Regions from separate parts of the Pseudofrankia sp. DC12 genome, predicted to be linked through region 4. Evidence: riboswitches for the same ligand, from Rfam matches in the RefSeq annotation. Region 4 holds a riboswitch; each other region holds the start of a gene.
What was found. A riboswitch is a leader RNA that binds a small molecule or an ion and turns the genes downstream of it on or off. The one in region 4 is predicted to bind cyclic di-AMP.
Positions count from the first base shown of each region.

Region 1: linked by a shared signal. The riboswitch ahead of FRADC12_RS15040 (C40 family peptidase) and the one ahead of FRADC12_RS27720 (C40 family peptidase) in region 4 are both predicted to bind cyclic di-AMP.
Region 2: linked by a shared signal. The riboswitch ahead of FRADC12_RS16560 (C40 family peptidase) and the one ahead of FRADC12_RS27720 (C40 family peptidase) in region 4 are both predicted to bind cyclic di-AMP.
Region 3: linked by a shared signal. The riboswitch ahead of FRADC12_RS12270 (transglycosylase family protein) and the one ahead of FRADC12_RS27720 (C40 family peptidase) in region 4 are both predicted to bind cyclic di-AMP.

Region 1 covers NZ_KQ031391.1:3,781,817-3,787,119, forward strand. The annotation lists gene FRADC12_RS15030 (type 1 glutamine amidotransferase) at 366-1,091, shown strand; gene FRADC12_RS15035 (PHB depolymerase family esterase) at 1,214-1,852, shown strand; gene FRADC12_RS15040 (C40 family peptidase) at 2,564-3,556, opposite strand; cyclic di-AMP (ydaO/yuaA leader) riboswitch at 3,636-3,810, opposite strand; gene FRADC12_RS34355 (hypothetical protein) at 4,344-5,303, opposite strand, start outside.
Region 2 covers NZ_KQ031391.1:4,138,837-4,144,139, forward strand. The annotation lists gene FRADC12_RS16560 (C40 family peptidase) at 741-1,643, opposite strand; cyclic di-AMP (ydaO/yuaA leader) riboswitch at 1,787-1,953, opposite strand; gene FRADC12_RS16565 (hypothetical protein) at 2,121-3,638, opposite strand; gene FRADC12_RS16570 (TetR/AcrR family transcriptional regulator) at 3,695-4,318, shown strand; gene FRADC12_RS16575 (hypothetical protein) at 4,542-4,697, shown strand; gene FRADC12_RS16580 (BlaI/MecI/CopY family transcriptional regulator) at 4,872-5,243, shown strand.
Region 3 covers NZ_KQ031391.1:3,091,139-3,096,441, forward strand. The annotation lists gene FRADC12_RS12265 (transglycosylase family protein) at 1-611, shown strand, start outside; cyclic di-AMP (ydaO/yuaA leader) riboswitch at 1,074-1,248, shown strand; gene FRADC12_RS12270 (transglycosylase family protein) at 1,250-2,002, shown strand; gene FRADC12_RS12275 (DUF3151 domain-containing protein) at 2,129-2,560, shown strand; gene FRADC12_RS12280 (adenylosuccinate synthase) at 2,701-3,984, shown strand; gene FRADC12_RS12285 (hypothetical protein) at 4,236-5,303, shown strand, end outside.
Region 4 covers NZ_KQ031391.1:6,834,074-6,839,376, reverse strand. The annotation lists gene FRADC12_RS27730 (hypothetical protein) at 289-765, opposite strand; gene FRADC12_RS27725 (class F sortase) at 1,608-2,462, shown strand; cyclic di-AMP (ydaO/yuaA leader) riboswitch at 2,909-3,071, shown strand; gene FRADC12_RS27720 (C40 family peptidase) at 3,075-4,136, shown strand; gene clsA (cardiolipin synthase ClsA) at 4,489-5,184, shown strand; gene FRADC12_RS27710 (mannose-1-phosphate guanyltransferase) at 5,196-5,303, shown strand, end outside.

The sequences.
Region 1 (5,303 bases), 3.1 Mb from region 4:
ACTCGACCCGGGGACTGCCAGTCCGCGGCGTCCCAGCCCGGCGCGAGCTTCCGCCGCCGGCCGGGTCGTCGCCCGCCCGGGCGATTCCGCCCGGCTCGTCTTACCCACCCGAGCCGCGTTACCAGGCCCAGGTGAACCCCCCAGCGACCTACCCGGAGGATCAAGGCGTCCCGCCGGCCGGACCGCCACGGCGGTACGCGCCGCCTCAGCTCCCCGCCGCGCACCTGTTCGAGCCACCGCCGGCCCGGTCGCAGCCGGACGCCGCCCGGCTGCCGGCGCGGCGCCAGGACTCGGTCGCGGACGGGTCGCCCGGGCAGTTCTCCGCGCAGGGTGGGCAGGTTCGCAGCCGCGAGTCGACCACCCGGATCGCGCTGATCTACCCGGAGCTGCTCGGGACGTACGGCGACGGCGGCAACGCGACGGTGCTCGTCCAGCGGCTGCGCTGGCGCGGGATGGCGGCCGAGGTCGTCAGTGTGCCGGCCGGCGAGCCGGTGCCGGCCGGCTGCGACATCTACCTGTTGGGTGGCGGCGAGGACGAGCCGCAGACGCTCGCGGCCGAGGGCCTGCGGCGCAACAACGCGATCGCCCGGGCCGTCGGCGGTGGTGCGGCGGTGCTCGCCGTCTGCGCCGGCTACCAGGTGATCGGCACGACCTTCCCGGCCGGAGGGAAGATCTACGACGGTCTCGGGCTGCTCGGCATCGAGACTCGCCGCTCGTTCGAGGCGCCGGACGCTCCCGTGCCGCCCCGGGCCGTCGGCGACATCGTTGTGGAGCCGGACCCGTCGCTGCGGCTGCCGACCGTGCTTGGCTACGAGAACCACGGTGGGCGGACCAGGCCATTGCCGGGGGCGCGTGGGGTCCCGTTCGGCACGGTCCGGGTTGGTCTGGGCAATGGCATCCCGGCGGGCACCGACGGGATGGTCCACGGCACGGTGCTCGGGACCTACCTGCACGGCCCGCTGCTGGCGCAGAACCCCGCTGTCGCCGATCTGCTGCTGTCCTGGGTGCACGGCGAGCTGCCGCCGCTGCCCGGGCCGCCCGAGGTCGACGCCCTGCGTGCCGCGCGCCTGCGCGCCCTGGAGATCGCCTGAGCGAGGATCTGGCCTCGGCCGGCAGTGACGTGGGCATCCTCATGACACGGAGGCACGGCCGGGGCCACGCTGGTGGTGTAAACCGGCGCCATGGCGGTGCCTAGTGTGATTCCTTTGGTGGCGTGGCCGCGAATCCGCTCTCCGCGTGGTGGAAGAAGAACAGCAAGACAGCCGTGATCGCTGTCGTCGTGATCGCTGTGCTCTGGACCGTCGCCCACGGCAACGGATCGGCGAAGACGAAGGAGAAGGCGATCCCGGACCAGTACGCGTCCAAGGGGCGCCTGGTGCTGATCCACGCCAAGGAGAAGTCGAAGAGCAAGGTGCCGCTGGTGCTCGTCCTGTCGGACGACAACACCAAGACCAAGGTGTTCGAGACGGACAGTGGTGCCTCGACGCTGGCGGACCGCAAGCACTTCGCGCTCGTCTACCCGGAGCCGGTCGCGAGCCAGTGGCAGGTCGACCCGAACGGCGCCGACGCCCAGTACCTGAAGGACGTCGTCACTTACATGTCCAAGGACTGGACATCGGTCGACGCGAGCCGCGTCTACATCTGGGGCCTGGGCGAGGGAGCACGGCTGGCGCTCGCCCTGGCCTGCGCCAACCCGTCCCAGTTCGCGGCGGTCGGTGTCGTCGGCCAGTTCGACCCCGACCCGGGCCCGAACTGCGACACCGAGGTCCCGACCGACCGGGAACGCGTCGCCACCCTGGACAAGAACGCGTCCGCACGGTTGTGGACCTTCTCCTCGAACAAGAGGCGCTGAGCGCCCGGGATCGCCGCTGCTGAGCGGCGGAAAGCCGTCCGCCCCACCGGGCGGGGGGTCTCGGCAGGGCGGACGGCGGGCCTGGTCTCGGCCGAGGAGTCGGCTGGCGCCGCCCCCGCCAGGTGGGGGGAAGACCCGGCAAGGGCGGCGCCGCCTGGTTGGCCCGGATCCGGGGGGGACCGGCCGGGCCGCCGCCGGGCCGAGGGGGATCGGCCGGCGGTTCGTCCGGGGGCGTCAGATCGAGGGCGGGAGGGGGAAGCCCTCGTTGGCGCCGACGGACGAGCTGTGGGCGTGGCAAGGGGCTGGGCCACGCTGGTGGAGACAGTGGTCGGACGCCAGGGCGGACCCCGGCGAGCCGGTGGTCACAAAGTCCGCAGAGTGGATCCCGGCCCGGCCGAGGGAGGCCGAGCCGTGACGGGATCCCCTTGCCCGGCTTCGGACAGCGGGAGATCCCTCAGGGCACGCTCCGCGCGGAGTCAGGCCGCGACACACTGGTCTGGGGGAGCTCGCCGGGACAAGCCCGGGGTGGGACGGCCAGTCGCCCGCCGGGTGGCCGCGCGGATTTCCGCAGGGCCGGCCACCGCGACGGGTGATTCCACGTAGGGCTCGCCAAGCCCGATCGGCCGTCGCCGATCGGGCCGGGCTACCTCGCCGGTTGGCGCCGTCGGCCGGAGGACCGGCCGACCAGGCCGCCCGACGGCGGCCAGGTCCTTACAGGACGCGCCCGACGTAGTAGGTCGTGCTGTAGATAGCCTCGAGCTTGACGACGTCACCGCTGTGCGGAGCTGCCCACATCTTCCCGTCGCCGGCGTAGATGCCCATGTGGTAGATGTTTCCCGGAGACCCGAAGAAGATCAGGTCGCCGATCTCCTTGTGAGCCGGGTCGACGTGGATCGTGGCCTCGTACTGGGCTTCCGCCGTCCGGGGCAGGTTGCGGCCGAGCTGCCTGTAGACGTACTGGACGAGGCTGGAGCAGTCGAACGAGTCCGGCCCGTTGGCCCCGTAGACGTAGGGCTTACCGGCCTGGAGCGAGGCCAGGTAGACGGCCTTCGAACCCAGGTCGCCATTCGTCGGCGCGTTGACCGTGATGCCCCGGGATGCCGAGACGGCGGGCTTCGCCATGACGTTCAGCGTGCCGACGTTGTCCGAGACGGCGGACTGCAGTGCGTCGGTGCCGTCGAACACCGCTGTGATCTGGGTGGTGGTGAGGACCCGTGCGGTGTACGAGGTGTACCCGCTGCCGTTCGTCGTCAGGTGCAGGAACGTGGCGAACCCCGTAGGGAGCTTCACCTGGACCTTGACCAGCTGGTTGGCCAGCGGCTGGTTGGTGTCCTTGTTGGTCAGCTGGAAGCCGACCTCGACCGCCTGGTCCGCGTAGACGTTCACGTTCGGGTTCGTGATGTGCAGGTCGACGTCGGCCTTGGAGGCAAGCGTCGGGGCGGCCAGGTCGGACGCGGTGCCGCCGTCCGCGGACGCGAGCGTCGAGGCGAGGCTCACCGGGTGGACCATCGTGCTGCCGCTGCTCCCCCCGGCGCCGAGGGCGCTCGCGAGGTTCAGTCCGGTCGTGGTGGTGCCGTCACCGGTGAAGGCGTCGTTTGCGTGGTCCGCGGCTGGGGAACAGCCGGCAAGAGCGATGCCGGATACCGCGATGGCGCCGGTGGTGGCCGCGGCAACCGCGGTCCGGCCCTTCGCCTTTGCGACCACGGAGAGGCCGCGGTGACGGCCTCGGCTGGTAGTGAGCCGGGCGTCGGTATCCCAAACGGAGGGCGCAGACAAGTCTCGCTGGTCCTTCCCGTACGCCTACGAGGTGAGCTGTCGGGTTCGGGCTGGGCTGCCCGGCCCCCGCGCGACTGGCGCGCGAAGGGCTTCACCCCAAGGCCAGCGTTTTCACGCCGGCCGGTCTTGCACGGGTGGTTCCCCCGCTCCTGCCCGTGGTGACGACTCGGAGGGGACACCGGGACCGCGGGCAGGATTCGGCGTTCGGTCCGGTGGTTGGGCTGACGTCGTGGAGAAGACTAGTCCACGTGGATGATGACGGTAAACGCAGGTACCGCCGATACGTCTGGTCTTTCACGAAACGTCGGTTCACGGGCGGCTTGGCGCTCTGTCACTGCCCTGGTCGCGGACGGCTATTGGTGGTGCCGTCTGCCTGGGTAGCGGGCCTTGCGGTCGCCATGGTCGGTACTACCGGTAATCTCGACACTACGCGAAGATGTCATGATCGGCCCGAGAGGCCACAGGGCGAACACTTTCCGTAGCCGGCCTCGAGGAGGTGGTGACAGGTGCACCCCCTATGCCGGGTAGGCCTATAGGGCTAGACGCGCACCCCTCTAAATGTGGTTGCCGCGCAAGGCCCTAGGACTCAAACGTAAGGACGAAAGTCCTTAAATCGCTACGGATGGCCGGGCTTGGTCGCCCAGCGCAGCCGGACCGGCGACCGACCGTCGATGGCCCGGGCGCGGCTCGCACCTTGGCTGACTCCTTGTTGCCGCTAAGGCAGATCGTCCGGCTGCTGGCGCGGGGCGCGCCGGGTGAGGAAACCGGCGCGGTCGAGCACCTGCAGCTCGATCGCCAGCTCCAGCACCTCGCGGGGGAGCGTCCGATGCATCGCCTGCATCGCCTCGACCGCCGCTCTGGCCCGGTCGGCGAGCTCGTCGAGCGCGTGCTGGCGCTGGCGCATCCGGGCGCGCTCCTCCTGGATGGTGCGGACCGTCTCCTCTTGCCAGCGCCGGGTGAGCACCAGGTGCTCGCTCGCGTCGGCGGCCTGGCGCTTGGCCTCCTCCAGCCGGTCCAGCAGCTGGTCGAGCTGCTCGAGGCGGCCAGCGAGCTCCAGCATGTCGCCCCGGCCGATCCCGGGGAAGCGTTGCTCCTCCCAGCCGCCGGGTGGGGTCCTCTGCTCGAGCGGGTCCTGCGGTTCCGTTGAGGACTGCAGCACCGCCGGGATGTACGGGCCCGGGGGGAAGGGCGGCTCCGCTCCAGGGGGTGGCGTGCCGGGCACCTGCTCGAGCGGGTGCGGTCTGGTCGGGATAAGGGCTCCGAAGTAGTCGGCGAAGGATGGTGGCGTCGGGCCGGCGCTGGCCGGCGGTCCGACGGGGTCGTATCCGGCCGCGGCGCCAGCCGTGCTCTCGGGCTGGTGGCCGTCCGGCCCGGCGAACGCGTCACCCGGACCGAAGCCATGCTCGACCGCGAACCCGTCCGTGGCCGCGAACCCGTGCTCGACCGCGACGCCCTGCTCGACCGCGAACCCTGCGCCGTCCCGGGCCGGGACGGCGCCCTCGTCGCGTGCCGCGAACCCCGCCTCGTCCCTCACCGCGAGACCGGCCCTGTCTCCTGCCGCGAACCCGGCCTCGTCTCTCACGGCGAAACCGGCGGGTGGCGAGGCATCGCCGGGGCCGAGGCCTTTGGAGGTCGACGCCTGCCGAGGCCCGATCGCCGGGCCCGCGCCGCCGAA
Region 2 (5,303 bases), 2.7 Mb from region 4:
CTACGCCAACTATCTACTACGATCAGTAGTTGGTTAGGAGGGCGACCGCCATCGCCCCCGACCGCACGCCGGGTCCCGCTCCCGGTCCGGCGATACCCCTTCGACGCGGTCGGGGCAGGAGCGTGGGGCCTACGTTCCACCGGGCGCCTGGCGAACTGGAGCTGAGGCAGGTCGACGCACAGAAGCCGATCGCTTCTGTCGTCGGGTGGCCGCGGTCATGGCGGGACACGGATCGGCAAGGCGGACACGTCTGACCGGCCGGCTACCGAGGCGCCCGCGCGCAGCGCCCATGTGACTACGACGGACCGTCCGAGCACCGCCCAGCGCGGGGTGGCTGCCACCCGAACCGGCGGACGACCGAGCCATCCGCGCCGCCGGCTTCGTCGTCGAGGAGATTGACCCGGCTCACGTTCCGACCCGTTCGGTTCCTTCCGCCGCCCGACCAGATCCTTGGCCGCGCCCAGCTGCCACTTATCGACGGTACCGCTACGAGCTCCATGCGGAGGAGGTCGGGCACGGGCTGGAGGATCACGATGTCCAGTCCGGTCGCTGACGGGTCCGCGCGGCTGTCGCCGCGGGGGCGGCGCAGTCCGCCCTCGCGCCGTACCCATCACAGTGTTCCCGCGTCCGGTGGTCCTCCGTCGCCGACCTGGGCGATTGATCAGAGGTCTCGGTCGGCAGGCCCGGACGAGGGTGCCCGCGGGACGGCTGGGGGACCGGCCCGCGGGCGCCACTTAGCGCTACCGTACGCGGCCGACGGAGTAGGACGAGGTCCAGATGGTTTCGAGCTTGACCACGTCGCCGCTCTTCGGCGCGACCCAGATCTTTCCGTCGCCGGCGTAGATGCCCTCGTGGTAGATCGACCCGGGCTCGCCAAAGAAGATCAGGTCACCGGGTTGTTCCGAGCCGCGCGCGATCCTGATCGTCGCCGCGAACTGCTGGTCGGTGGTGCGTGGCAGCGTCTTGCCGAGCTGTCTGTAGACGTACTGCACCAGCCCCGAGCAGTCGAAGCTGTACGGGCCCTCCGCCCCGTACACATACGGCTTGCCCGCCTGCAGCGATGCCAGGTACACCGCCTTCTCCCCGATCGTCGTCGCCCCTGTGGGCGCGACGGTGACGGTCTCGCCTGCGGGCGCGCGGCTGGCGGCCGGGAGGACAGGCGCGGGCGGCGCCGGGTGGACCCGGACGACCGCCGGGTCGGAGGTCACCGCCTCCAGCTCTTGGCTGCCGGCGAATGTCGCCCTGATCTGGGTGGTCGTCAGGACCCGCGCGGTGTAGCTGGCGTAGCCGCCCGCGTCCGTGCGTAGTGCCTTGAATGTCGTCCAGCCGCTCGGGAACAGTGCCTGGACGAGGATGTCCCGGTCCGCGAGGGCGCCGCCGCCCCGCGTGGTGAGCCGGAAGCCGACCTCGACCGGCTCGTCGGCGTTCACCGTGACGTCGGGGACGGCCGGCGCCAACGAGACTGCCGTGCGCAGACGGAAGGCGACCGGCAGGGCCAACTCGGAGGTGGGGTCCGCAGCGGGAGTCGCCGCGCTTCCCAGGGCGGCGCCCAGCAAGTTGGCGGTGATCCCCTGCGCGCCGGTGTCCGAATCCGCCGCGGCGGGGCCAAGGGAGCCGGTCAACGCCACCCCGGACAAGGCCATGGTGCCCGTGGTGAGCGCCGCGACGGTGGCGCGACTCGAGGTCCGAGCCAGCAGGGACCCTGAGCGAAGGCGGGTCCGGTGACGACCGCGCCCGGCGGTGGCTGGACTGCGTTCGGACCGATGTGGTTCGCGTGCTTGCACGTGAAACCTTTCCCAGACGCCTGCGAGGTGAGCTGTCGGGTTCGGGCGGGAAGCCCGGCCGGCCGTTGTGACACACGGGCGGCTTCACCCCGAGGGCGCCGCAGGGGGATGCGGCACCCGGTGGAACGTGGTTCCCCCGCTCCTGCCCCGGCTGCGTCGAAGGGGTATCGCCGGACCGGGGGCAGGACTCGGCGTACGGTCCGGCGGCGATAGCGACCCACACGCTAGCAACTACACGGGATAGTAGATTGAGGGGGGTTGGCAGCGCCGGGTGTCGCCTGCCGGATGTGTCGAACCACCGTGGTCGGATCGAGCCGTTGGCCCCGCGCGGGCGAATCAGGCGCGGGGATGTCCGCGAGGCCCGATCGGGGGCAGCTGCGCGGCCGGCCGGCGGGTGACCTGGTGGACGTGCGCGAGCAGGAATCCGAGCAGAGCCAGCCCGAGTGCGTAGAGGGCCGCGCCGGCGAGGAATTCCCGGGCGGTCGGCCCGCTGTCGGCGGCACCGCGGGACGGCAGGTACAGCTCACGGCGTTCGGTGACGGCACCCGCGTGGCGGGCGTCGAGCGGGACCCACGCCTCGACGTCGCCGCGCAAGGTGTCGTGGAACTCGGTGTAGACGAACCAACGCCCGGTGGCCGCGACCTGCAGCCGGCCGGAGAAAGCGCAGCCGCCGCCGGCGCCTCTCAACAGGCCTACCACGGTCTTTCCTGCACGGCGGGCCACCAGCTGCCGCGGAACGAGCCGCGGACAAGCGCCGGTGGCTGGACCGTTCGAGGCGCCGGTGCGCGCGGACGTGGTCACGGCCCAGACGGTGGCGGTGAGGGTGCCGCGCCCGTCGGAGGTGGCGGTCAGCAGCACGGGGAAGGTGCCACGTCCCTGGCCGGGGTCGTGCGCCGACGCGGGTTTCTCCCACCCGACCGCCAGCAGTGCCGCGATCGCAACGAGCAGAACAGCCGGGCCGCGAGCCCGAAACTGCGGCGTCATGGCGAGCAGGCACAGCAGGAACAGCACGATGACCGGGACCGCCGTCGTGGCGACGGCTCTCGCCGGGACGTTGGTCAGGCCCGTGGCGGCGGCGAGCCAGGTCGTCGCGGCCACCCCGGCCGCGCCGGCGGCCAGCCGTGCCGCCGGCGCGCGCAGCGGTACCTCGGCGAGGGCGGCACCGAGAACGGCGACCGGAAGGTCCGGGCGGCTGCGTCCGAGGGCGGCCAGGCCGGCCGCGATCGCGAGGCGGACCAGCGCGTAGCCGACGACGGCGCGCAGCACTGGCAGCGGCCCAGGCACCGCGGCCCTGATCACGGTCGCGGCCAGCAGGGTGCTCGCGAGCAGCGCCGGCAGGTAGAGGGCCTCGTCGAACTGCGGCACGTCGGTCTCGAACTCCAGTACCGGCACGGCGGTGGCGCCGAGGATGAGAGTGCCGGTCGCGGACAGCGCCCAGTCGGCGCCGTGGCCGGGCCTCGCGCCGAGCAGGACGCCGGTGACGAGGGCGAGCGTGCCGAACACGCCGAGCAGGTGCGGTGGGCTCCACAACACGGAGTCCCGCCCGAAGGCCGCATGCCACGCGGCGTCGACCGGTGCCGACAGCAGCATCAGCGTCCCGCCCAGCCCGGCGAGCAGCAGCGGCCGATGGCGCAGGACCGCACCGGCGGAGCGGGTCGCGCGCAGCGCTGCCACCCCCCAGGCGACGACGCCCACGCCCACCACCGCCACCGAGCCGTAGAGCAGCAGGTGCGGCGGGATCGCCGCGCTGTCGCGCCCGCTGTCGGTGTGCCAGGCGTCATCCCAGTAGGTGGCGAACAGCGCCGCCATGCCCACGAGCGCCACAAGGGGCAGCAACCCCGTCGGCTGCCGCACCGTGCGACTCGTATGTCCCGAAAGTGCGACATCCATGTCGCGAATATGATTCACCTATGGATAGACGTCAAGAGGCGGCGATCGAGCCCGCGCTGGTGGACGCGACCGCCGCCGCGACCAGCAAGTGGGGGCTAGCCGACGTCACGCTCGAACGGGTCGCGGACCAGGCCGGCCTTTCCCGGGCTACCTTGCACCGTCGGGGCGTAACCCGTGACGCGCTGGTCGGCGCCCTGACAGCGCGAGCCGCTGAGGAGTTCCGCGCCGCCGTGTGGCCGGCCCTCACCGGACCAGGCACCGCCGCCGAACGGCTGCACGCCGCCTTGGACGGGCTGTGTGCCGCCGCCGACGCCCACCTACAGCTGCTGGCCGGGCTGTTCCTCGCCCGAGGCGAGGTCTTTCACGAGCCCGGCCCAGACAGCCTCACGATTGACACGTTCGCAGGGCCGTTCGAGCGGCTCCTGCGCGACGGCGCCCTCGACGGCACGCTGCGCGACGTCCCGCCGACCATGACCGCGACCGTGTTGTTCAACACGGCCGGCTGGGGATATGTACACCTGCGCGCCAGCCACGGCTGGCCAGCCCAGCGCGCACGCCCGGCGGTGATCGACCTCGTCCTGCGTGGACTTCTCCACGGCGACTCACCGGACGCGACCGACCGGCAGGCGACCGCCGACATATAACTATTCCTGGCCGTACCCTTTGGCATCGTCGATGTCCTCGATGCTCGCCTGCTGTTCGGACGGTTCCCGGCGTGCCCAAAGGACCCGTGGTGACAGCGAGCCCGGCACGCCGACGCGCCCCGATTCGCCCGGGTCGGGGATGACAGCCCACGAACGGAAGGCTGCCCAGCGGCGCGCCCGGTACCGCCGCAAGCGGCGGATCATCCGGACTGGGCAGGCGCTGATGACCCTCGGAGCCGTAGTTGCTCTGGCCCACCTGCTGGCGCACCTTAGCGCTTTCGGTGGCCCGCCGTCGGGGCCGGCCGACCTCGTCGCTGGCAACCCACTGGCGGCGGCGGTGTTCATCGGCGGCGCCGTCGCGGCGGGCCGACGGCAGTAGCCGACGGGGACACCCAGGCCGACCGGACGCCCCGACCCCCGGCCGTCCCTGCCGCACGCCCTCCAGAGGCAGCCCATCCGCCCGGACCATGACGGCCGGGCCATGGCACCATCGCACCATCCGGAGACGCACAACAGCGCACGCTCTGGACGCGGGCGGGTGCATGGAGGCGGAGTGGAGCTGTTCGGCGACCTCGAGGCCGAGGTGATGGACCGGATGTGGGCACGCGTGGAACCGGCCACCGTGCGCGACATCCTCGAGGAGCTGCAGCAGGCCCGTCCTCTCGCCTACACCACGGTCATGACGGTGATGGACCGGCTCTTCCGCAAGGGCTGGCTCTCCCGCGAGCGCGCCGGGCGGGGCTACGTCTACGCCACGACGCTGACCCGCAGCGAGTACACAGCGCGGCAACTGAGCGAGGTGCTGTCCGGCACCGACAACCGCGGGATGGCGCTGCTGCACTTCGTCCGATCGATGGACACCGCCGAGGCCGAGGCGCTCAGCGACGCGCTGCGCTGGCGGGCCCAGGAGAAGGGCTCCCACTGATGTGACGGCCCCACTGCTGACCGGCTACATCCTCGCGATGCTGTTCTCGTCGTCCCCACG
Region 3 (5,303 bases), 3.7 Mb from region 4:
TCGCCGCGGTGCCGGTAATCGTGGCGGCAGTAGGCGGCGCAATTGCCGTGGCCACACCCGCCAGCGCCTCTTCAACGTGGGCGCAGCTTCGCCAGTGCGAGTCCGGCGGAAACTATTCCGTCAATACCGGCAACGGTTACTACGGCGCGTACCAGTTCTCGGCCGGGACCTGGGCGAGCCTGGGATATTCAGGACTGCCGAGTGACGCGCCAACGGCGGTTCAGGACGAGGCCGCGCTGCGGTTGGCGCAACGTTCTGGATTTGGCCAGTGGCCGCTCTGTGGCCGCGGTATGGGCGCGGACCAGCTCGCTCCGGGAGCCAGCGCGTCCGACGTGCCCCAGGCCTCCCGGTCGGCGGCCAGAACTCCTCTCGTCGCTCAGGCGATCACGTCGACGACGGCCCAGCTGCCGTTCACGACGGCTCTCGTCGGCCAGTACCGCGCCGACGTCGCCCACTGGCAGGAGCGGATGAACGCGATCGGCTACCCGCTCGCCGCCGACGGCCACTACGGCCCGGTGTCCGCGGCCGCGGCCCGGCAGCTGCAGGCCGCGAAGGGCCTGGCCGTCGACGGCGTCGTCGGCCCGCGGACCTGGGCCGCGACCTTCGCCTAGCCCCGGTACACCCTCGCCCGCCTGACCCGGCCCGGACAGCCGGCCCCTTGCCCGCTCCGAGGTCCGGCGGCGAGGTCCCCGCCCGGTCCGGCACGGCGCCAGAGGCCGAGGCACCGGCAGCGCGGAGCCCACTCGCCCGACCGGCCCCCCAACCGGTCGTGGGCCTTCGTCAGGCCGGGATCCGGCCGATCCCCACCCAGCCGGCGGCCAGCCGGAGGCGGGGCGGCCACAGCCCTGCTCCCGCTCCGGCCAGGGTCGCCGGACCATCCGTGAACCGGGGCCGTCCGCCGCAACGGACGGCCCCGGTTCACGGCTCATGACCCGGCCGGCTCCCGATGTCAAGAGGAGCCCGGTTTGCGGGCTTGACGCCCGACTCGCTACAGTCCGGAGCTACTCGTCTGTCCTGGGCGAGTCGTGCGGGCGGACGCCGAATCCTGCCCCACCCGCATGTACGCCGTCCCTGATCCAAGGGCGCTGATCCGTTCGGCAGGAGCGGGGGACCCACTTTCGGACGCGGCGGCAGTCACGTCCTTGGGGTGTAGCCGGCCATCCGGGCTCGCGAGAGCACGGGGGAGCCGGCCGGGCATTCCCAGCCCGAACCCGACAGCTCACCCCGCAGGCGCAGGGAAGGATCGGACATGCCGTCTGAGCAGACGGGCCAGACCCGGCCCGCCGAGCGCAGAACCGGGGGCCGTCACCGCGCCCAGCCGCAGGGCCCGTCCACGACCGTGCGGGTGCTGCGCACCACCGGCGCGGTCACCGCGCTCGTCGGCAGCGGCCTCGCGGTCACCGCGATGCCCGCCGGCGCCGCGACCCCGGACGACTTCGCCCGCCTGCGCCAGTGCGAGTCCGGCGGCAACTACTCGATCAACACCGGCAACGGCTTCTACGGCGCGTACCAGTTCGACCTGCGGACCTGGCAGGGCCTCGGCTACTCGGGCCGGCCGGACCAGGCCGCTCCCGCCGTGCAGGACGAGGCGGCCTACCGCCTCTACAACTCGCGCGGCTGGTCGCCGTGGCCCGCCTGCTCGCGCAAGCTCGGCTTGTCCAGCAACGGCCCGATCGGGGTCTCGTCGTCGGCTTCCGGCGGCTCTCTCCAGCAGGCACTCCAGCCGGCCGAGCCGGCGATGACGCTCGACAAGGCCGAGGCGGAGGTCCAGGCCTCGGGCTTCCACGGCACGATCTCCGCCGCCGACGCGAACAAGGTCCGCGCCGACGCGTACGTCTGGCAGAACCAGATGCACGACCAGGGCTTCGCCCTCGCGGTCGACGGCAAGTTCGGCGCCCAGTCCCAGGGTGTCGCGGCGCTGTACTCGTACCTCACCAAGGTCAGCGACGGCCAGCCCGGCGTCGTCGGCGAGAACCTCTGGAACGCGACGGTCACCGGCTAGTCCGCGCTCCACCGCCCGTCCCGGGCGGGACGAGGCTTCCCCGACCGGCCCCCTGCCGGCGCAGGCTCATCCGCCGTGCGGACGGGGCTGGCGTCGTTGATCGCCCGGGTCCACTACGGTTGGCCCATGACCTCTACCTCCGGACGGCCGGACCTGCTTGGCGGGCCGCCGGCCACGCTGCTGCCGACCGAGGCCGGCGCCGACGCGCTGGCCGCCGGCAAGGCCGCCGCCGACGTCGCGGCCGAGTTCCCCACGTCGAGTGCCGCTTGGGCGGCCCTCGCCGAGGGGGCGCTCGATGGCGGCCGCGTCGTCGAGGCCTACGCCTACGCGCGAACGGGCTACCACCGCGGGCTGGACGTGCTGCGCCGGTCCGGCTGGCGCGGCCACGGGCCGGTCCCGTGGTCACATGAGCCGAACCGCGGCTTCCTGCGCGCGCTGGCCGCGCTCGGCCGGTCCGCCGACGCCATCGGCGAGACCGACGAGGTGACGCGGATCCGGGCCTTCCTGGTCGACTGCGACCCGGCAGCACCCGGCCAGCTCGGCCCGCTCGCCCCCTGACACCAGCGCTCGCGCGGCCCTTTCGGGCGGCCCGGCAGGTCGGTCCCGGGCGGGCTGAGGGCCGGTCCAGGCGTCGGCGCACGTCGTGGCGATCAGAAGCGTGAGCTCGACCAGGTCGATTCTTAGTAGAGTCTCGCCACGTGCCTACGCTTGTCCTGATCGGAGCCCAGTGGGGCGACGAGGGTAAGGGAAAGGCGACCGACCTGCTGGGCGGCGCCGTCGACTACGTCGTGCGCTACCAGGGTGGCAACAATGCGGGTCACACCGTAGTCATCGGCGCCGAGAAGTACGCCCTGCACCTCATCCCCAGCGGAATCCTGCGCCCCGGCTGCGTCCCTGTGATCGGCAACGGCGTGGTGATCGACCCCGGCGTGCTGCTGGCCGAGATGGCCGGCCTGCGCGCGCGGGGCATCGACACGTCCCGGCTGCTGATCAGCGCCAGCGCGCACCTGATCATGCCGCACCACCGGGCCCTCGACCGGGTGACCGAGCGTTACCTCGGCAAGGCCCGGATCGGCACGACTGGCCGCGGCATCGGCCCCGCCTACGGAGACAAGGTCGCGCGCACCGGCATCCGGGTGCAGGACCTGCTCGACCCCGGCATCCTGCGCCAGAAGCTGGAGCTGGCGCTGCGTGAGAAGAACCAGGTGCTGGCCAAGGTCTACAACCGCCGCCAGATCGAGGTCGACGCGGTCGTCGCCGAGTACCTGGACTACGCGAGCCAGCTCGGGCCGCACATCGCCGACACCGGCCTCGTCCTGGACACCGCGCTGCGCGCCGGCAAGGTGGTCCTGTTGGAGGGCTCGCAGGGCACCCTGCTGGACGTCGACCACGGCACCTACCCGTTCGTCACCTCGTCGAACCCGACCGCCGGCGGCGCGGCCACCGGCGCGGGCATCGGGCCGACGAGGATCAGCCGCGTAATCGGGATCATCAAGGCGTACACGACCCGGGTCGGCTCCGGCCCGTTCCCGACCGAGCTGGACGACAAGGTCGGCGACGAGCTGCGCCGCATCGGCGGCGAGTTCGGCGTCACCACCGGCCGCGCCCGGCGCACCGGTTGGTACGACGCCGTCATCGCCCGGTACGCCGTGCGGGTCAACGGCCTGACCGACCTGTTCCTGACGAAGCTCGACGTGCTCTCCGGCTTCGACACGGTTCCGGTCTGCGTGGCCTATGACGTCGGTGGCACCCGGATGGCCGAGATGCCGATGACCCAGACCGAGTTCCACCACGCCAAGCCGATCTACGAGGAGTTCCCCGGCTGGCACGAGGACATCTCCGAGGCCACGTCGTTCGACCAGCTGCCCCCCGAGGCGCGGGACTACGTGCGCGCCCTGGAGGAGATGTCCGGCGCGCCGATCTCCGCGATCGGCGTAGGCCCCGGCCGAGACCAGACCCTCGTCCTGCGCGACCTCCTCTAGACCACGCCGACGACCAGACCACGCAACGCAACCCAGCCCGCGACCCGACAGCGCAACGCAACCCAGTTCTGAACCCTGGATTAGCCCACCCCCGTAGCTCGTCCGCCGGCCTCGATTCACGTAGGCGAGGGCGCTAAGCGCCCGAAGCGGCGAACAGCCGAAGGCGCGCAAGCGCCGGTTCCGGCTGATCGCCTTGCAGGGTTGGCCGCTAGGCGTAACGCTTCGCTGGTCACGTTGCGTAGTGCCGGGAGGTGGATCGGTTGGTCGCCCGCCCGTCTGAGGAGCCGTCTGCATCCCGGGCCGAACCACCGGGACCGCCGGAGGCCCGCAGGGAGGACAGCTTCGCGCCGGCGCCCGACCAGCCGGGGCCGCCGTCCGCCGCCGAGTTCGGGCCGGCCCCCGAGGCCCCGGCCTCACCCGGCGGCACCGGCGCGGTCGTCGTCCGCCGAGGCCCAGCCCTGCGCGGCGAGGTCACCGCGGCCGACGACCAGCCGTGGCGGCGCTCCGCGGCGGGCGACTACCGCGCCCATCGCCTCGGCGACGCCGATCCGGCTCGGGACGCCGACGCCTGGAAGGTGGGCTTCTCGCCGAGCGGCGAGGCGCTGCCCGACGCGCTCACCGACGTCCTGCTGCGCGGCAGCCACTGGGTGCGCAGCGCGCAGCGGGTGGAGACGCTGCGCCGGGAGCGCTCGGCGGCCATCGCCGCGCACGTCGAGGCGCAGCTCGCCGCCTTCCTGGAGCTGTGCGCCGAGGCCGAGCTGGTCCCGCCGGTCACGCTGCGGGTGGTGCGCGACGTGCCGCGGCTGGCCCGCCACCGCGGTGAGGGACGGCCCCGGGCGGCGCTGCCGACCGACCCACCGGGCGATCCGGCCCTGGCCGCCGTGCCACGGCGGGGCCGGCCCAATGTGGTGCGAGCCACCCGGATCGGCCTGCCGGACCCGGCCGACGCCCCGACGACCCGTCCGCTGGGCCGGCGCGGCGCCGAGGCCGACCGGGGGCATCGGTCCGGCCCCGACCGGGCCGGGCGCCCGGGGCGCGCCGACGCGGACCGGTCGGGCCGGTCCCGCCGCGGCGGCCGGGACTCCGCCAGCGGCGGGCCGGCCCCCACCCGCCGGCACGGCCGTGACCAGCTGATGGCCTGGCCGCTGCTGTACTGGCGGTGCGAGAGCTTCCCGTCGGCCGGCCGGTCGCTGCACCTGTTCGTCGAGCCCGGCGGCCGGACCTTCGAGGGGCGCGAGGACCCGTCCCCGCTGAACGGGCTCGGCCGGCAGGTCCGGGTCTGGCCGGTGGACGCCCCGTCGATCGTCGAGGGCATGGCG
Region 4 (5,303 bases):
CGGCGACGTTGTCACCTTACCTGATCTGGGGGGTGCTGTGATGGCTGTGGGGTATCGCGGCAGCGGGTGCCACAGCCTTGAGGCTGTGGCACCCGCTGCCAGTTGCCGCCACGGGCCCGGAAAGGCCCGTGCCTGACCGACACACCGCCGGGCGGGACCCGGGGTCCCCGCGGATCCGCGGGCGCGGATCCGCGGGGAGGCGCCAGGCCGGGCCGGCGTGGGGCGGGCGAGCCGCCTCGACGCCGGTGGTCGGACGCCCGTGCGCGTCCGACCGGTCAGCCCCACGGGTCAGTTGGCGCCTTGCTGGCGGCGGCGGTTGGCGAGACCGACGGTCAGCAGGACGGCGCCGAGGCCGGCACCGGCCAGCGGGAGGGCGGTGCTGGAGCCGGCCATGCCGCCGCCACCCGCCGCGACGCCGCCACCGGCGCCACCGCCACCGCCACCGACACCCACGCCGACGACACCGACACCGACACCGCAGTTCCTGTTGTTCTTGTCGTCAAGGATGCCGTTCGGGAACAGGCCGCCGTCCTTGCCGTCCTTGCCGTCCTTGTTGTCCTTGTTGCAGTTGTCCTTGTCGTTCAGGATCCCGTTCGGGAACAGCCCGCCATCCTTGCCGTCCTTGTTGTCGAGAATGCCGTTGCTCGACTTGTCGCCAGAGGCCGTGTCGGCGTACGCGACGCCGAGGCCGGGCCCGAACGTGAGAAGCATGCCGGCGACGCCGGACAGTCCCAGCAGGGCGGCGCTCCGTCCCAGTCCCTTCATCAGGTCCCCTCTCCCAGAGTTAGTGACTGCGTGATTGCTGCGAGCGACAACATAGCCACTCGACGACGGAATCCAGCGCAGCCTGCGGGTGGCCTCGGACCTGGCGGACGGGGCCGCCGGGCACACGCCCCGGTCGACGGCTGCTGGTGGCAAATGCCCGTGCCGGTGGGATGTCCGCCCGTTCTCTGTGCTTCGGCGGCGCCCGTTTTCCCGACTCGTTCTCCGTATTTCCGGAAACCAGGGCCACGGTGTTGGCGCGGTACGTCGCCCGTGGGCCGGGTGACCGTTTTTCCTGGCCCGCCCAAACCGCGCCCGGATACGGCGGCGACAGGCCGGGAAACGACGTCGCCGGCCGTAGCATCCGGGCGTCGGGGCAGGGGGAGGGAGCGGTTTTCGTGGGCCTGGAACCGAGGCGACGTGACCCCGCGCGCGGTGCGCGGCGCGGGCCGGCGGGAAGGGAACACCCCCGGCGGGAACCGTCGCGGGGCAGGCAGACGGCGGCCGGGTCCGCGCCGGCCCAGCCCACGGCTCCCCGGCCGGCGGGCCCACCGAAGCCGGGTCGGCAACCGGGTGCGCCCAGGCCCACCGCTGGCCGGCGGGCCGCGTGGCTGCGGGCTGTCCCGACGAGGGCCGCCCGGTCTGGCTCCGCCAGGCCCAGGACCGTTCGTCTCGCCGGGGCCTCGCGGACGGCCCTCGCCAGGGCGGTCGCGGCCGGCCGCGACAAAGCCTTCGCGGCGGGACGCTTCAGGCGGACGGCGACCGGTGGTGCGGGCGAGGCGGCAACCGGTGGCGGGCGCGGGCGGCGGCTGGGTGGCCTGTCGTGGCCGCTGGCGCTGGCTGGCATGGCACTCGTGGTGGCCAGCGGCTTCCAGCTGGCGGTACCGATGATCCGGTCGGCCGAGGCTCCGTCCGGGCGCGCGCTTCCACCGCCGCCCGCGCCCGTCACGGCCAGCCCGGCCGGCCAGCCGACGGCCACCCCCAGCCCGCCGCCCCCGCCGCCGGTGGTGACGGGCCCGGTCCGGCTGAAGATCCCGGCGATCGCGCTCGACGCACCGGTCGTCGGCCTGGGGCTGGACCCGCAGGGCGCGATCGACGTGCCGGCCCAGTGGGGCGACGTCGGCTGGTACAAGCCGGGGGTCGCGCCGGGCGCGGTGGGCCCGGCGGTGCTCGTCGGCCACTACGACTCGAAGACCGGACCGGCGGTCTTCTATCGGCTGGGCTCGGTGCTACCCGGCGACCAGTTGGTCGTCGTCGGCGCGTCCGGGGCGAGCGTCACCTTCGTCGTCGACCGCCTCCAGGAGGTCTCAAAGGCGACGTTCCCGACCCAGGAGGTCTACGGGCCGGTCACGCGGCCGGAGATCCGGGTCATCACCTGCGACGGCGCCTTCGACGAGCACACGCACCACTACGTCGACAACCTGGTGGTCTATGGCCACGCCATCAGCGTGCCGCCGACTGCGGTCCAGGCACCGTCCGCGCCGCGGCCGTCCGCTGCCGTGGCGGCCCCGCGGCCGGCGGCCACGACAGCCGCCGCCGCGAGCTCGAGCGCCCCAGCGGCCGGGTCGCCCGCGCTGCCGCCCGCCGCGCCGCTCGTTGCGCCGTCGCCGACCACCCCGGTTCCGACCACCCCGCTGGCGGGTGCCCCAGCGGCATCCAGCGAGCCCGCGGCGCCCCGGCCTTCGGCGACGCCGAGCTGATAGTCGCCCGCCCTTCGGGACGTGTGACGGGCGACGCAATCTGGGGCCGGAGCGTCCGCGCGCGGCTAGCCCCCCGCCGGGCCGCGTTGTTGGGACTTTGGGCCCCTAGAAATGATCGAAACTAAAGTCCTCACAACCTTGTGTCCAAGGTCCTAGAGCGCTGTGAGTCAACTTGTCTGGAACACAACGGGAGGCCAAGTCGGCCGGCTCGGCGGCTTCCGGGCGCCCGCTGTCACCGCGGCCCGGGAGCGGCTGCCCCGCTGTGGGGAACGTGCGGGGAACTCGCCCGACACCTGTCGGTAACCCCCGGAAGGTGTCCGACTGTTGTGTTTACGGTGGTTGGAGTACCCCCGTAGACATCCACTAAGGTCGGCAATGCAACATTCTTCACCTAAGGCACCAATGCGTCGGGCTGAAACGCCGAGTCCTGCCCCCGGCCCGACGCTCCCTCCGACATGCCGGGGCAGGAGCGGGGGACCCATGGTTCCGCCGGGCAAGGCCGGGAGACCGGCCAAGCCCTTGGGGTGAAGTCGCCGTCCCCAGGCGGCCGGGCTACATGAACCCAGCCCGAACCCGACAGCTGACCTCGCAGGCGTCAGGGAAGGACGAGCGTTGTCCCGTCGTGGCATGGCCTGGCTCCCGGACGACTGGGATGAGCTGGTCCGCGGCCGGCATCGCACGGGGGGCGCTCCGCGGGAGGCCCGTCGGCGGTCCGCGCCAGGATCTCGTCGGGTCGGCACCATCGCCGCCTTCACGACCGGAACGCTCGCCGTCTCCACCGCCGCCTTCGCCGCGACGGTCCCGTCGGCTCCCGAGCAGCCGGCCACGATCGACCCGAGCGCCCAGAACCAGAGCATGCCGTTCGCGTCGAACGCGCTGGCCGCAGCGCTCGGCGGTGGCGACACCGCCACCCCGACCAGCCACGGCTCCAGCGGCCTCGCCGGCGCGCTCGCCAACTCGGACCCGGCCTTCACGAACCTGACGCTGTCCGCGGACAGGACCACCGTCGCGCCGAACTCGCCGGTCGTCCTCACGGTGAAGGCCACCGAGGCGATGAGCGGCGCGCCGCTGGCGCACGAGCAGGTCCAGATCGTCGTCGTCGACGGGCCGAAGTGGCAGACCACCGCCGCGCTGACCACCGACGACAACGGCACCGCGAGCATCTCCGCCCGGCTGCTGTCCACGACCACGATCACCGCGGTGTTCGACGGCGGCAGCACGTTGCGCCCCTCGGTCGCCGGCGCCACGACCATCACGATCTCGTCGGGCCAGGCCGCGAGCAGCTACCTGAACAACGCGATCCCGAGCGTCATCCCGGGCAGCACGATCGGGGAGAAGGCCGTCTACCTGGCCTCCCTGCAGAAGGGCAAGCCGTACGTCTACGGCGCCACCGGCCCGTACTCGTTCGACTGCTCCGGCCTGGTCCAGTACGTCTTCCGCCAGCTCGGCCGCAACCTGCCACGCACCGCCGACGCCCAGTACTGGGCCTCCGTGCACGTCGCCCAGTCGGCCAAGCAGCCCGGTGACCTGATCTTCTTCGGCGCCCCGGGGAGCATCTACCACGTCGGCATCTACGCGGGGAACGGCTACATGTGGGCCGCCCCGGAGACCGGCGGCGTGGTGTCGCTGCGCCCGATCTACAGCTCGACGTACCACGTCGGGCGGATCATGTAGCGGACGCGGGCGGCCACGCCCGCCCGGCCTGGCGAACGCGGCCAGGCCCGCCACCAGGCCTTCGCCGCCGCAGGTCCCGCCCGCGTACGGCTGTTTCTCCTGCCCCGGGGGCGCCTCTCGCCGCCTGCAAACGGCTCCACAGGGCTAGTTTGACGGCCGGCGGAGTGGTCTGCGGTCGCCTCGCGACGTTCGCCCCGGTGGTCATCGGCTAGCGTCATGCCGAGGCGAGAGACGCGCCGTCCTTGCCGGCCCGTGCCGATGCGCCCGCGCACCGACGCGGGCAGGACATTTTCGCGTCTCCTTCTGCCCGTAGTGTCTCGGGGACAGGCCACTGACGAGTGAGGAGATGCGCATGGCGAGCGCTCCCGCCCCGTCAGGCGACGGTTCCGGCGGCGCCCCCGCGCCCCCGGGCGGGGGGTCCCCGGACGGGGAGCCGGCGCCGTCCGACCGGATCCTCACGATCCCGAACCTGCTGTCCACGCTGCGGCTCGTCGGCGTCCCGGTCTTCCTGTGGGTGGCGCTGGGCCCGCGCGCGGACTGGGTGGCGCTGGGCATCCTGATGTTCGCCGGCGTCAGTGACTACCTGGACGGCCGGCTGGCCCGGGCCCTGAACCAGACCAGCCGGCTCGGCGCCCTGCTCGACCCGCTGGCCGACCGGCTCTACATCCTCGCCACGATCGTCGCGCTGACCGTCCGGGGCAACATCCCCTGGTGGCTCACCGTGGTCATCATCGGCCGGGACGTCTTCCTCCTCCTGCTGCTGGTGCCGATGCGCCGGCTGGGCCTCGGCACCGCGCTGCCCGTGCACTACCTGGGCAAGGCCGCCACCTTCAACCTGCTCTACGCGTTCCCGCTGCTGCTGCTCACAGACGGCCACGGCTGGCTGTCGACCGCCGCCCGCCCGCTCGGCTGGGCGTTCGCGATCTGGGGCACCGCGATGTACTGGTGGGCCGGCCTGCTCTACGCGTTCCAGGTCGCCGGCATCGCCCGGGACCGGCGCCGCCGGGCCGGGGGCGGCCGGCCGGCCCCGGCGGGAGGGCCGCCGTGAGAGCGGTCGTCATGGCCGGCGGCGAGGGCACCCGGCTGCGGCCGCTGACCGCGAACGCGCCCAAGCCGCTGCTCCCGGTCGTCAACCGGCCGATCATGGAACACGTGCTGCGGCTGCTC